DNA from 4 places in the Pseudoalteromonas sp. 2CM37A genome. Region 1 is predicted to be linked to each of the others. Evidence: predicted binding sites of a transcription regulator. Region 1 holds the regulator's gene; each other region holds the start of a gene.
What was found. The regulator sigma-54, encoded in region 1, starts transcription at its own class of promoters, with help from an activator protein. The targets are predictions, from matches to a motif close to GTTGGCACGNNNNTNGNNT.

Region 1 (3,131 bases):
CAAAATTACAGCCGACCGACTCGAAGTACATAAACGTGAAGACTTAGGGGATAACAAACAACTCCTTATTGCCACTGGCAGCCCAGCCTACTTCGAAGAAAAACAAGACGACGGTACCGTAATGAGTGCCAGTGCAAACGAAGTACGTTACGACGTAGCAAAGCGCTTTTTAACGCTTGTTGGCGATGCTGAAGTCGCACAAGCCGGTCAAAAAATTAATGCTAAAAGTATTACCTACGATATGCAGCAGCAGCTTATTAGCGCAGAAAAAGACGAAAACTCTACGGATCGTGTCCACACAATTTTAGTGCCTGTTGAAGCAAAAATTAAAGAAAAAACAGGTAACGAAGGTCAACCATGAGCACCTTAAAAGCAGAACTATTAGCAAAAAGCTATAAAGGCCGCCAAGTTGTAAAAAATGTAGGCCTTGAAGTGGAAGCCGGCAGCATTGTTGGCTTATTGGGCCCTAATGGCGCAGGTAAAACCACCACCTTTTACATGATTGTAGGGTTAGTACCTAGCGACAAAGGTAAAATTTCTATTGATGATAACGACATTACGTTATTACCTATGCACAGCCGCGCCCGTTTAGGCATTGGCTATTTGCCGCAAGAGTCATCAATATTTAGAAAGCTGACAGTTTATCAAAACCTAATGGCTATTTTAGAAACGCGTAAAGAGCTCAATAAAGCCGCGCGAGAAGAAACGCTTAACAACTTACTTGATGAATTTAGTATTCAGCATATTCGCGATAGCCAAGGTATGGCGCTTTCTGGTGGTGAACGCCGCCGTGTAGAAATTGCCAGAGCACTGGCAGCTAACCCTAAATTTATTTTATTGGATGAGCCTTTTGCTGGTGTTGATCCGATTTCAGTGTTAGATATAAAGAAAATAATAGAACATCTTAAAAACCGTGGCATTGGCGTATTAATTACCGATCACAATGTAAGAGAAACCCTTGATGTTTGTGAAAAAGCCTACATTGTTTCTCATGGGGAGCTAATTGCATCTGGCACCCCAGAACACGTATTAAATGACAAAACTGTACGCGATGTTTATTTAGGCGAGCAATTTAGGCTGTAACATTTAAGCCACACCTACAAGCATCTGCTAATATTAATTATAACAACATAAAAGGATTGTTAGAGATACATGAGGCAATCATTACAGCTGCGCATGGGCCAGCAACTTACAATGACTCCACAATTGCAACAAGCGATTCGCTTGCTGCAGCTCAGTACATTGGATCTCCAGCAAGAAATACAAGAAGCACTTGATAGCAACCCGCTATTAGAAGTAGAAGAGCAAGATTACACGGAAGAGTCGGCTGGAAAAAATGAACAAAAAGCAGATACGGATGATGTAACCGTAAGCGCATCGGCTGACGATACAACCAGCGAGTACGAGCAAGACAGTGGCGAAGCTTTAAATAAAGACACCGTTAGCGATGATATGGCAATGGATGTAACTTGGGATGAGTACATGAGCGCAGCCCCTGCGGCATCCTCAGGCCCAATGCCAGAAGATGAGTCTATTTATCAAGGTGCCTCTACTGAAACGCTACATGAGTATTTAATGTGGCAGCTTCAGCTTACTCCTTTTAGCCCAACTGACGAAGCCATTGCTATTGCCATTGTAGAAGCTGTAGATGACTCGGGTATTTTAACGCTAAGTTGCGAAGAAATTTTAGAAAGCTTTAACCAAGAAAACGATGACGAAGTTGAAGTTGAACTTGATGAAATAGAAGCCGTTTTAAAACGTATTCAGCTATTTGACCCTGTAGGTATAGCCGCGCGCAGTTTACAAGAGTGCTTGTGTATTCAGCTAAACCAGTTTGATAAAGACACCCCTTTTATAGAACAAACTAAAATGATCTTAACCGATCACATTGATCTATTAGCGGCACGCGACTATCGTACATTAATGAAAAAGACTAAGCTTAAAGAAGACGAGCTTAAAGAGGTCATGACCCTAATACATACCCTCAACCCAAAACCTGCAGATACAATAGTAAGGGAAGAGTCAGAGTATGTAATACCGGATGTGTCGGTTAAAAAAATAAAAGGCCGCTGGGTGGTAGAGCTAAACCCAGATAGCATGCCAAAAATACGCGTAAATAGTCAGTACGCGGCTATGTCACGTACCGTAAAATCAAGTGGTGATAGCCAATTTATTCGCTCTCACTTACAAGAAGCTAAATGGTTTATAAAAAGCCTTGAAAGCAGAAACGACACGCTGCTCAAAGTAACAAACTGTATTGTAAAACAGCAACAAGCATTTTTTGAACATGGCCCAGAAGCCATGAAGCCAATGGTTTTAAACGATGTTGCTGAAATGGTAGAAATGCATGAATCGACAATTTCGCGTGTTACTACGCAAAAATATATGCATACGCCACGTGGTATTTTTGAGCTTAAGTATTTTTTCTCAAGCCACGTAAGCACTGAAAACGGCGGAGAGTGTTCATCAACCGCAATACGTGCCCTAATTAAAAAGCTAATTGCCGCGGAAAACTCAGCTAAACCATTGAGTGATAGTAAAATTGCGGATATATTGGCAGAGCAAGGAATTAAAGTAGCTAGACGCACAATAGCAAAATACCGTGAATCGCTAGCTATTCCACCGTCAAATCAGAGAAAGAGTTTGATATAAGACGTAAAAAACAAAGAGGAAATGCTTATGCAACTAAACCTAACTGGTCGTCACGTAGAAGTAACTGATTCACTTAGAGACTATGTAAATAATAAATTTGCAAAGCTAGAAAGGCACTCAGATCATATTAGCAATGTGCATGTCATTCTCGATGTAGAAAAACTCAACCAAAAAGCAGAAGCGACTATTCATGTAAGTGGCGCAGATTTATTTGCCTCAACAGAGCACCAAGATATGTATGCCGCTATAGACTCGTTGATTGACAAGCTCGATCGTCAAGTCATAAAACATAAAGAGAAGCTTGCTAGACACTAATATTATGAAATTAAGTACATTAGTATGCCAGGACTGCAGCAAAGCTGCGGTCCTTTTTAGTAGTAAAAAAAGAATTTTAGAGTTTATCAGTGAGCTTGCTCATGAAAAGCTCCCCTACTTACCACAACAAGATATTCTTAATGCGCTGGCAAGCAGAGAAAAGC
Region 2 (3,131 bases), on a different contig from region 1:
ATTTAGAGCTTATAATAGAGGACAACGGGATAGGCGTTGAGCAAACGCATTTATCGCACTTGTTTGAATATTTATACCGTGTAGACAGCTCTCGCAATCGCCAAGAGGGGGGCTCTGGTTTAGGTTTGTCTATTTGTCAGCATATTGTTAAAGGTCATAATGGCGAAATATCAGCCGAAAAAGCCAGTATTGGCGGGCTTGGCATTGTTATTAAATTACCCTTATTAGTTCAGTAGAGGATAAGTATGAGTGAGCAAATACTCATTGTTGAAGATGAAATAAAACTTGCCAATTTAATGAGCGACTTTTTAACAAGTCATCATTATCAAACGCACCTTATTCATCATGGTGATGAAGTACTTAGCTGGCTTGAAAGTAATAAGCCAAGTGTTATTTTATTAGATATTATGTTGCCAGGGCAAAGCGGTATAGAGCTGTGCAAAGCGATAAGAAAGTTTTCTAATGTGCCCATTATTATGGTTTCGGCAAAGGTGGAGGAGATTGACCGGTTACTCGGACTTGAACTGGGCGCCGATGACTATATTTGTAAACCGTTTAGTTATGCTGAGCTGGTGGCGCGAGTAAAAGCAATTTTAAGGCGTGTGAATACCACAAAAGAGCCGGTAAATAATGCCATGACACTGGACGAAAGTACTTACAGTGTTAACTATAAAAATAGCAGTATAGAACTAACTAATTTTGAATTTCAGCTATTTAAGCCTTTGTATTCAAACCCTAACAGAATCTATTCACGCGATAGCTTAATGGACACCATGTACGCAGACCAACGTATAGTTAGCCACCGTACTATAGACAGCCACATAAAAAAGTTACGTAAAAAGCTTGATGAAGTAACGCAAACCGACAGCGTTATTCAGTCGGTTTACGGTGTGGGCTATCGGTTTGTTCACCCTCAATAGCTAAACGTGAGCGCAGTTTTACTCATCGTCAGCGTTTTTAATACGCTCTAAACGGTCGAACTCTTCGTATTCGGCCGCTTGTATTTCATCGAGTACCGCATCTACGTCTGCAGATTCGTTACTGTCTTCAAATTCTCCGCTGAGCACAGTGTTTGGCGTTAAGCTAGCCTCTTCAAACAGTGCCCACATTTCTTTAGCGTAATGGGTGTTTAATAGGCTAGGTGCAAACTGCGCATAATAACGGCGTATGTTGTTTACATCGCGCGTAAACATTGCTTGCGCACTGTTATTGGCTGCGGCGTTTACAGCTTGTGGAAGGTCAATAATTACAGGCCCTTTACTATCAACAAGTACGTTAAATTCCGATAAGTCACCGTGGATAATACCAGCGCACAGCATTAATTTAATATAATGAACCATCATACTGTACTGCTCAATAGCGTCCTGCTGTGTAAGGGTCACATGCCCTAACTGTGGAGCTACATCACCGTCTTCATCGCACACAAGCTCCATTAACAACACGCCATCAATACAGTAATAAGTATCAGGAACTCTGACGCCAGCGCGTGATAAACGTGAAAGCGCGTCTACCTCTGCATTTTGCCAAATTTCCTCTTCTAGTTGCCGCCCATAACTAGAGCGTTTACCCATGGCGCGGGCTTGGCGTCCGCCTCTTACTTTTCGGCCTTCTTGATACTGAGCTGCCTTTTTAAAGCTGCGTTTAACGGCATCTTTGTAGACTTTAGCACAGCGAATTTCGCCACCGCTGCGCACCACAAATACATCCGCTTCTTTACCGCTCATTAAGCGGCTTATCACTTCATCAATTAGGCCATCATCAACGAGTGGCTGGAGGCGTTTAGGTATTTTCACTGCGATACAACTAGAAAAATTGGAAGATTAAACATGTATGTTAATAAGTCCTTAGTATGTTAGCTCTCAAAACAGGTGTTGAAAGTGGTTTTAAGTAATTAGTTATCACAATAACCGAAATACCGAATAAGGTAAAAATAACATGATAAAAATCGGATTTATTTTTATTTCCTTATTGTTTGCACAATGTTTGCATTTTTTAAGCGTACTTTATATTCATACCCTTTATTAATATTTAACCCAAGGTGACCACGATGAAGCATTTTTCTACTTTTGCCGTTGCTGCATTATTATCAATGGCTTTTTCAGCCAATGTTGCAGCCAGAGGCGGTGATAACCCACCACCTAAACCTGATTTTTCAAGCATAGATGCAGATGGTGACGGTGTGATTAGCCTTGCAGAATTTAGCGAAAGTGCGCCACCGCAAGGCGATGCGCAAACTATTTTTGACGAAATAGATGCCGATGGGAATGGCGAAATTAGCGAACAAGAATTAAGTGAACACAAGCCACCACGCCGCGCACGTTAAAGGAGAAAAATATGATCAACAGTATTGGTAGCTCAGCGAGTTTTATGACTCAACAATCTAGCCAAGTAAGCGCTTTAACTTCAGAGCAAACTGAGTTTGTTAAAGAAACACTTGCAGAATTTGATGCACAAAACCTAAGCACGGAAGATGCGCAAAGTATTCAAGCCGCATTTGAAGAGCAGGGGATCTCGCCTACAAAAGAGTTGGCTGATTTGATGAGCGAACTTGATTTTGACGCTAAAAGTATTGGCGATGCAGGGCGCCCTGAAGGGCAGCGCCCGCCACCGCCGCCGCAAAACTCTTTAGAATCTGTTGATACTGACGAAGTGGTTAGCTACTTAGATGAGTTATTTACTGAGTATTCAAGCCAGCTATCTGATGAAGATAAAGAATCAATTCTTTCATCGGTACAAGAAAAATTTGGTTTAAGTGAAGGCGATTCACTGCTAAATGTAACTGCTTAGGTGTTATAACTTGAGGTAAAGCTGACTGTTTATCCTTAGGTCTTAAGTCCAAAGCCCGGCAATTATTTTGTTGGGCTTTTTTATTATACCAATTCGCTTAATTGATTACGTATTATTGCGCATTGGTATTACTCTGCTTGAGGCAAAAAAATCGCGCTAATAGCACCTAACAAACCGAGCAGGCTATACAACAAAATAAGCTGTGCGGTTGATAAAAATGCTTCTAAAAGCCCTATACTCCCTAACATTAAAAGCAAAATGCCAATTACAGTATTACTAACCGACACATAATCAGTGCGTTTATTGCCTTGTGCCATATCTACTAAATAGGTTTTACGCCCGAG
Region 3 (3,131 bases), on a different contig from region 1:
GTGATGATGGTATTTACGCTGCCCTCTTTTGGCTATGTATTTAAAGTAATTAAAGATAAGTTTGGCGAAAGCAAACCGTTTGGCCGTGATACCGTGCTTAAACGCTATCAACTGGTAAAAAGCCATGATCGGGTTGGTCGCATGGCCGACACCATAGAATACTCTAACGTCGTATTTCCTTTGGCACGCTTTGATCGTAATTTACTGGCGCAGCTACATAAAACCATTGGCTCATCTATGGTAATTGAAGGCCCGTGGCTTATTATCAAGCATTTATATATTGAAAGGCGCATGACACCGCTTAATTTATTTTTAGAAAACGCCAGCGAAGAAAGTGCTGCCGATGCAATAGAAGAGTACGGCCAAGCACTTAAAGAAATGATTGCGGTAAATATATTCCCAGGAGATATGCTGCTTAAAAACTTTGGTGTAAGCAAACACAAGCGCATTATTTTTTACGACTACGATGAGGTTCAATACTTAACAAATATGAACTTTAGGGCCTTACCTAAGGCCAAAAGCTATGATGATTACTTAACTGATGAACAAAGCTACTCGGTTGCGCCGCAAGATGTTTTTCCTGAGCAACTTTGTACCTTTGTTATGCCAAACCCAAAGTACAAACAGTTTTTGCTCAGTACACACCCCGAGCTTGTTGATGTTAGTTTTTGGAAGCAAGCTCAGCAAAATATAAAAAAGGGTCATGTTAGTCACATATACCCATACCCGACAGCACAACGCTTTATTCATCACTGGTAAGCGTTAAAGGACACACAATGAACATAAGTAAAATAGATTTAAATTTGCTGGTTTACCTCGACACCCTATTACGTGAGTGTAACGTAACCCGCGCAGCTAACCAGTTAAGTATTACTCAACCAGCCATGAGTAACGGCCTTAAGCGTTTAAGAAACTTGTTTAACGATCCAATTTTGGTACGTACCAGTGAAGGTATGGTCCCCACAGAGCGTGCTATAGAGCTGCAACCGGTTATTCGCGGTATATTAATGACCCTAGAAGAAACTCTCGCACCTAATCGCGAATTTGAAGCCAGCCAAAGTAAACGTGTATTTAGAATAATGGCCAGTGACTATGCAGCCAGTACATTAGCGCCAAAGCTTTTAAGTAAACTTCATGAAGAAGCGCCCGATACAACCTTAGATATACTTACGCCTAGTGATGTAACGTTTCATGATGTTGAAAATGGTAAAGTGGATATGGCAATTAACCGCTTTGAAAACCTTCCGCAATCTTTTCATCATAAACGTATATGGAAAGACAGCTTTTGCTGCTTAGTAAAAGCCGACAACCCAATTATTGAAAACTTTAGCCTAGACAGCTATTTAAAAGCCCGCCACATATGGGTAAGTAAAACCGGCTTTGGGGTTGGCGTAGGAATGGACCCTAAAGATGTACAAAAGCTAGGTTGGGTAGATGAAGCACTTGCCCATTTTGGTAAACACCGAAATATTGCTACGTTTACCCGTAATTACCACGTAGCCATTCATTTAGCAAAAGAGCAAAATTTAGTGGCGACCTTACCTTCAAAGGCTGCCAATATTTACTTAGATGATGCAGGCCTTAAAATTTTAGAGCCGCCATTTCCTATTCCGCCTTTTGAACTAGATATGATTTGGAGTCCTTTACTGCATCGTGATGCAAGTCATATTTGGTTACGCCAAAAAGTAGCCGAAGTGGCGGATGAGCTTAAATAACCTTATTACAAAAGCCATGTAAAATTTGCGAGGCTATTTTATTTTAAATAGCCTTGCAGCTTGCTGAATAAATACATAATCAATAATTACAATAGCTTAAAAATTAAAATGAAATTGGAATGGCCTTTGCTTTAGTTACTATGAAACTTAAATTCATGTAAAGAGAGGTCATTATGAATACCCATCAAGGAACAGAAGCAACTCATATTACTGACATCATCCAAGTAATGAACAGTGGCATTGATTTTTATCAAAAAGCGCAAGAGAAAGTTGAAGACCCAGCCATTGGCGCATTATTTCAACGCATGATTGACGCACGAAAAGTAAGTGTTGAGCGCTTGCAACCTTATGCTGTTAACGAAAAAGGTGAGCGTGAAGACGGCTCTTCTTTTGCTGTAGAAGCACGCAGAGCTTACACAGCCCTACTCACTTCGTTTAGTTCTCATAACGATAAAACATACGTTAAAGAGCTTGAAGAGGTAGAAGATAAAACACTTGAAGAAATTAAAGCAGCGATGGATAAACCACAGCCAGCCGACTGTGAAGCAGCCTTAGCGAAAACCTTGCTAACGATGCAAAGCTGCCACACCGAAATGAGTCGTATGCAAAAGCATTAATTTTCAATTGTATATATTTAAAACCCAGCCTAGCCGCTGGGTTTTTTATTATTACAAGGTTTAAGGCTATAAGCCAATAATTGCAACACCCAGTTTAAACCCTGCTATGTATAGCCAAGTCCAAAATGCCACATTTAGTATTATCAAAGCCATACAGGGGTTAAACCAATCCGTTATAATGTTTAATTAAGCGAATTGGTATAATTTAACGCTGAGGTAAGGCGCAACACAATAAAATCGCGGTTGAGAAATAAATACTAAAAAGGCTAAATACAAAAAAAGGGCCTTACGGCCCTTTGAACTTAAATAACATAAGGGAGTGTTATTTATTAAAAACGGTATTCTGCGCCTACATAGTAATAAGCACCATTAAAGCCAAATGGCGCTGAACGGCGAGAGTATTCAAATACCCCATCGCTGCTTACAATCGTATTGCCATTTGAATCTACAATTGTGCCCGAGCGTGAGTTACCAATGGTGTTTTTATCTGGGTACACGTCAAATAAGTTATTTGCACCAATATTTACAGATAAATCTTCAGTCACGAAGTAATTAACTTTAACGTCAGTTAAAATTTCTGCACCGTAGGTTTGGCGTCCGCCATCTTCTACTGTGTATTCACCAAAGCGGTTGAGTGAAAGGTTTACAGTCCAATCACCACGTTGGTAAAGCGCACTTAAGTTGATGCGATCTTCTGGTTGCCACTCTTCAATAATTGAAATTTCTTGATCAGAGAAAACATCTTCAACCGGTACGGTTTCAAGCCCTGAGCCCGATGGCGTAAATAACGATACCACCT
Region 4 (3,131 bases), on a different contig from region 1:
TTAGCAATAGCTATTGTCGATTTAGATTACTTTAAAGCTATTAACGACAAATTTGGCCACGATATAGGAGATTTAGTACTTATAAAGTTTGCTCAAGCAGCAAAAGACACACTAAGTACTAACGATAAGTTTGGGCGCTATGGCGGCGAAGAGTGGCTATTTGTTTTAAAAACGCAAAATCGCGATAAAATAAACAACTTTTTTGAAAATCTTGAGAATAAGTTAGCGCAGTACTGTAGTCATATTGAGGCATTGCCAAGTAAAACACACGTTACCTTTAGTGCTGGCGTGGCAATAAGTGATGCTAAAAGCGACTCACTTAGCGAGCTAATTAAACGTGCAGACCAACAACTCTATAAAGCAAAAGAAAATGGCAGAAACCAAATAGCAATCGCGTAAATATACGTTATTAGTCACCTTCAATAATCATTTGTTTTATTTTTATCGCTTTTTCAAAGTGATCTAACTTATGGGTGTGTATCCACCACGTAGCGGCTTGCATCAGCAGCTCTGGATTGTCGTTTTTATTTGCAAAAAAAGCGTAAAAAGAAAGGCCTACGTTTTCGCCTTTGGCTGCTATTTTTTTATCGCACACAGCTATAATTTTTGCTTTTAGTTCTTCCTGCATACATACCTTATTTAATTGTATTTTAATTATCTAAATATACCGTTTAAAAAACTAACAATTAGCTGTAAAAGACTTCTATCAACAATACTATGATTCTGAAACTCTTTATTAGGCGTATTTACTTTTGTAGCTTTGCATTCATTATTTAGCGGCTCATTTTTATGTATATTGGTTTCATAAGCTATATCAGCTTGCTCCATACATTGAGCAGAGCCCGCATAAGGCTTTGCCGCACAGCCAGTTAAAAATATACACAATGAAAATACAATTAAAAACGCTTTCATATTCAATCCTATTTTACGCACCCTTGTGCTTTAAATTATAGCTGTAAGTTTGCTTACTTAGTCGGCTATTAAAACAAGTAGATCAATAAAAAACACACCAACTTCATCAAAAAAAGTGTCGCCTTTAGCATCCTTTTTTATTTGAGCGCTTACACATTCATTGTAAACCTCTGAGCTTGTTTTAGCGCCATTTAGCTCAGTCATTTCTGCCTCTTGTATGCATACACGTCGTTCAGAATGCTCGGCTGTACTACATGCACTTAATAACGCGCACAGTAATAATGCTGTAGTGGGGCTTTTTAAGTTCATCCTTAAACTATCCTAATATCTAAAGTTTTATAAAAATATAGGTAAGGCAAGTATGTACAGCTTGTACCCAAATAATGCGCTACTTTACCACCTCAATAAAATACCCAACCAGTAAAAATATGTAAGCTTATGTAGCGTCAAAAGCAATCACCTCTTTTAATCTGAAAAAATTGCAGCTGTTTATGTGTAAAAGTTACAGAGCAACGCCATCCAAACCAACCAAAAGTACATTAAAGTCAATTATATCAACATATTAAAATCTGGCACTGCGCTTGCTTTTTAAAAGTTTATAAAGCAATTACAGCAAGGAAAGAGTTATGAATATTTTTGAAGCGCTACGTCACGACCACGATAAACAACGCGAGTTAGTAGATGCCCTTATTCAAACGCACGGCGATACGCAGCAGCGCCACAAGCTAATGGACGAGCTAAAAACCGAATTAGAAGATCATGCAAAATTTGAAGAGCGTTATTTTTATAACCCACTTATGTTTGACGATCTAACGCACGAAAAAGCACGCCACAGCGTTGCTGAACACCATGAAATTGACGAATTAATAGAACAACTTGAAGACACCGAAATGAGCTCATCGGCATGGTTAGTTGCTGCTAAAAAATTGCACCATTTAGTGCATCATCATTTAAGCGAAGAAGAACATGAAGTATTTCAATTAGCGGGTAAAGCCCTAACCGAAGGGCAAAAAGAAAGCCTAGCTAAACAGTACAACGATGCCATGCATTAGTTATTAATTAAACCGACTTCCATACACTCCCTTGTGTACTTATTGGTTATAAGCCGTATGGCTTATAACCATTTTTTTTGCAGTGCTACTTAATGGTAAATTTAACGTCTTGCTCGCGTAACACATAAAGTGCAAAACACGCTGCCCACATTGGCCACGCTGTAAAAAACAATAAGTTATTAAAGCCATCAATATACTGATTATAAGATGAAAGCGTTGATAGGCCGTGCATTACAAATATAACGCCATAAGTAAGGCGCTTTTTAATACCCGCTAAAAAAGCCAACACTAAAATAAGCTGTAACGCCCCCAGTACATAAGCAACCACATCTGTAGAGCCGCTAACACCATAAAAATGCTCAAAAATTCGTGCGCTATGCCCAGGGTTAACAAACTTATCAAACGTCCACATAATCATTACAATAAATACGCCTAGGCGTAGCGAAAAAAGCGACCACTGCAAACGATTTTGAAAGTCAGTACCTGTTGTACCAGTCATAAAATTTCCTTAAAACTAAATAATTTAATGTTGAAACTAGCAAGACCGCTCAACACATATTTTATTTCACCTTAATGTATAATTTTTTAATAAATTCTGTGCCCTGCTTTGCGTTTGTTTGCGTATAAAACCGCTATTTATAAATTACGACCTATTATGGCAATAACTAACTACAGTATTTGTAAAACAAAAACATAGTGCCTAAAACTGAATAACGCTTTTGAGCAATGTGCTAAACTTTTAACGTTTCATTCTAAAAAACAAAAAGAATTAATATTTACTGAAAGTTATTCACAAAGCTGCAGGTCTTTATTGCCACATTCACACTAACCAAAATGAGAACCCTTTTGAAACATTCATATTTGGCACTTTTTATAGCCGCTTCACTCACACCTAATTTTTATGCTCATGCGGCACAATCTGCAGCTAATACCGACTCAATTGAACGTATTGAAGTAGCAGGCCAAACGATTAAATCTCAAGGGCTTTCTGTAAAAGATGCCACTATTAACGGCCCCTTCGGCGACAACCTTGCACTGCAAGACATAGCACGCTCAGTAACGCCTATTTCAAGCGAGTTAATAGAGCAACTAAATATTACTACCCTACAAGACGTACTAGCCGTGAGCCCAAACACTTACTCTGCAAGTGGCTTTGGTGCGCCAAGC

Region 2: MTF68_RS11600 (EF-hand domain-containing protein) is a predicted target of sigma-54. The motif match lies at 1,971-1,989, and genes of this name have one in related genera.
Region 3: MTF68_RS00465 (PA2169 family four-helix-bundle protein) is a predicted target of sigma-54. The motif match lies at 1,829-1,847, and genes of this name have one in related genera.
Region 4: MTF68_RS05060 (hemerythrin domain-containing protein) is a predicted target of sigma-54. The motif match lies at 1,481-1,499, and genes of this name have one in related genera.

The regions. Positions count from the first base shown of each region.
Region 1 covers NZ_JALNTJ010000003.1:243,255-246,385, reverse strand. Annotated here, with positions in the region: gene lptA (lipopolysaccharide transport periplasmic protein LptA) at 1-361, shown strand, start outside; gene lptB (LPS export ABC transporter ATP-binding protein) at 358-1,083, shown strand; gene MTF68_RS08470 (RNA polymerase factor sigma-54) at 1,153-2,652, shown strand; gene hpf (ribosome hibernation promoting factor) at 2,680-2,967, shown strand; gene MTF68_RS08460 (PTS sugar transporter subunit IIA) at 2,972-3,131, shown strand, end outside.
Region 2 covers NZ_JALNTJ010000004.1:333,053-336,183, reverse strand. Annotated here, with positions in the region: gene MTF68_RS11615 (ATP-binding protein) at 1-236, shown strand, start outside; gene MTF68_RS11610 (response regulator) at 246-920, shown strand; gene MTF68_RS11605 (PA4780 family RIO1-like protein kinase) at 939-1,793, opposite strand; gene MTF68_RS11600 (EF-hand domain-containing protein) at 2,048-2,323, shown strand; gene MTF68_RS11595 (hypothetical protein) at 2,335-2,787, shown strand; gene MTF68_RS11590 (MFS transporter) at 2,916-3,131, opposite strand, start outside.
Region 3 covers NZ_JALNTJ010000001.1:108,003-111,133, reverse strand. Annotated here, with positions in the region: gene aceK (bifunctional isocitrate dehydrogenase kinase/phosphatase) at 1-759, shown strand, start outside; gene MTF68_RS00470 (LysR family transcriptional regulator) at 777-1,715, shown strand; gene MTF68_RS00465 (PA2169 family four-helix-bundle protein) at 1,889-2,332, shown strand; gene MTF68_RS00460 (TonB-dependent receptor) at 2,662-3,131, opposite strand, start outside.
Region 4 covers NZ_JALNTJ010000002.1:307,637-310,767, reverse strand. Annotated here, with positions in the region: gene MTF68_RS05080 (tetratricopeptide repeat-containing diguanylate cyclase) at 1-399, shown strand, start outside; gene MTF68_RS05075 (DUF6500 family protein) at 410-628, opposite strand; gene MTF68_RS05070 (hypothetical protein) at 655-912, opposite strand; gene MTF68_RS05065 (hypothetical protein) at 970-1,221, opposite strand; gene MTF68_RS05060 (hemerythrin domain-containing protein) at 1,539-1,964, shown strand; gene MTF68_RS05055 (hypothetical protein) at 2,050-2,463, opposite strand; gene MTF68_RS05050 (TonB-dependent receptor) at 2,811-3,131, shown strand, end outside.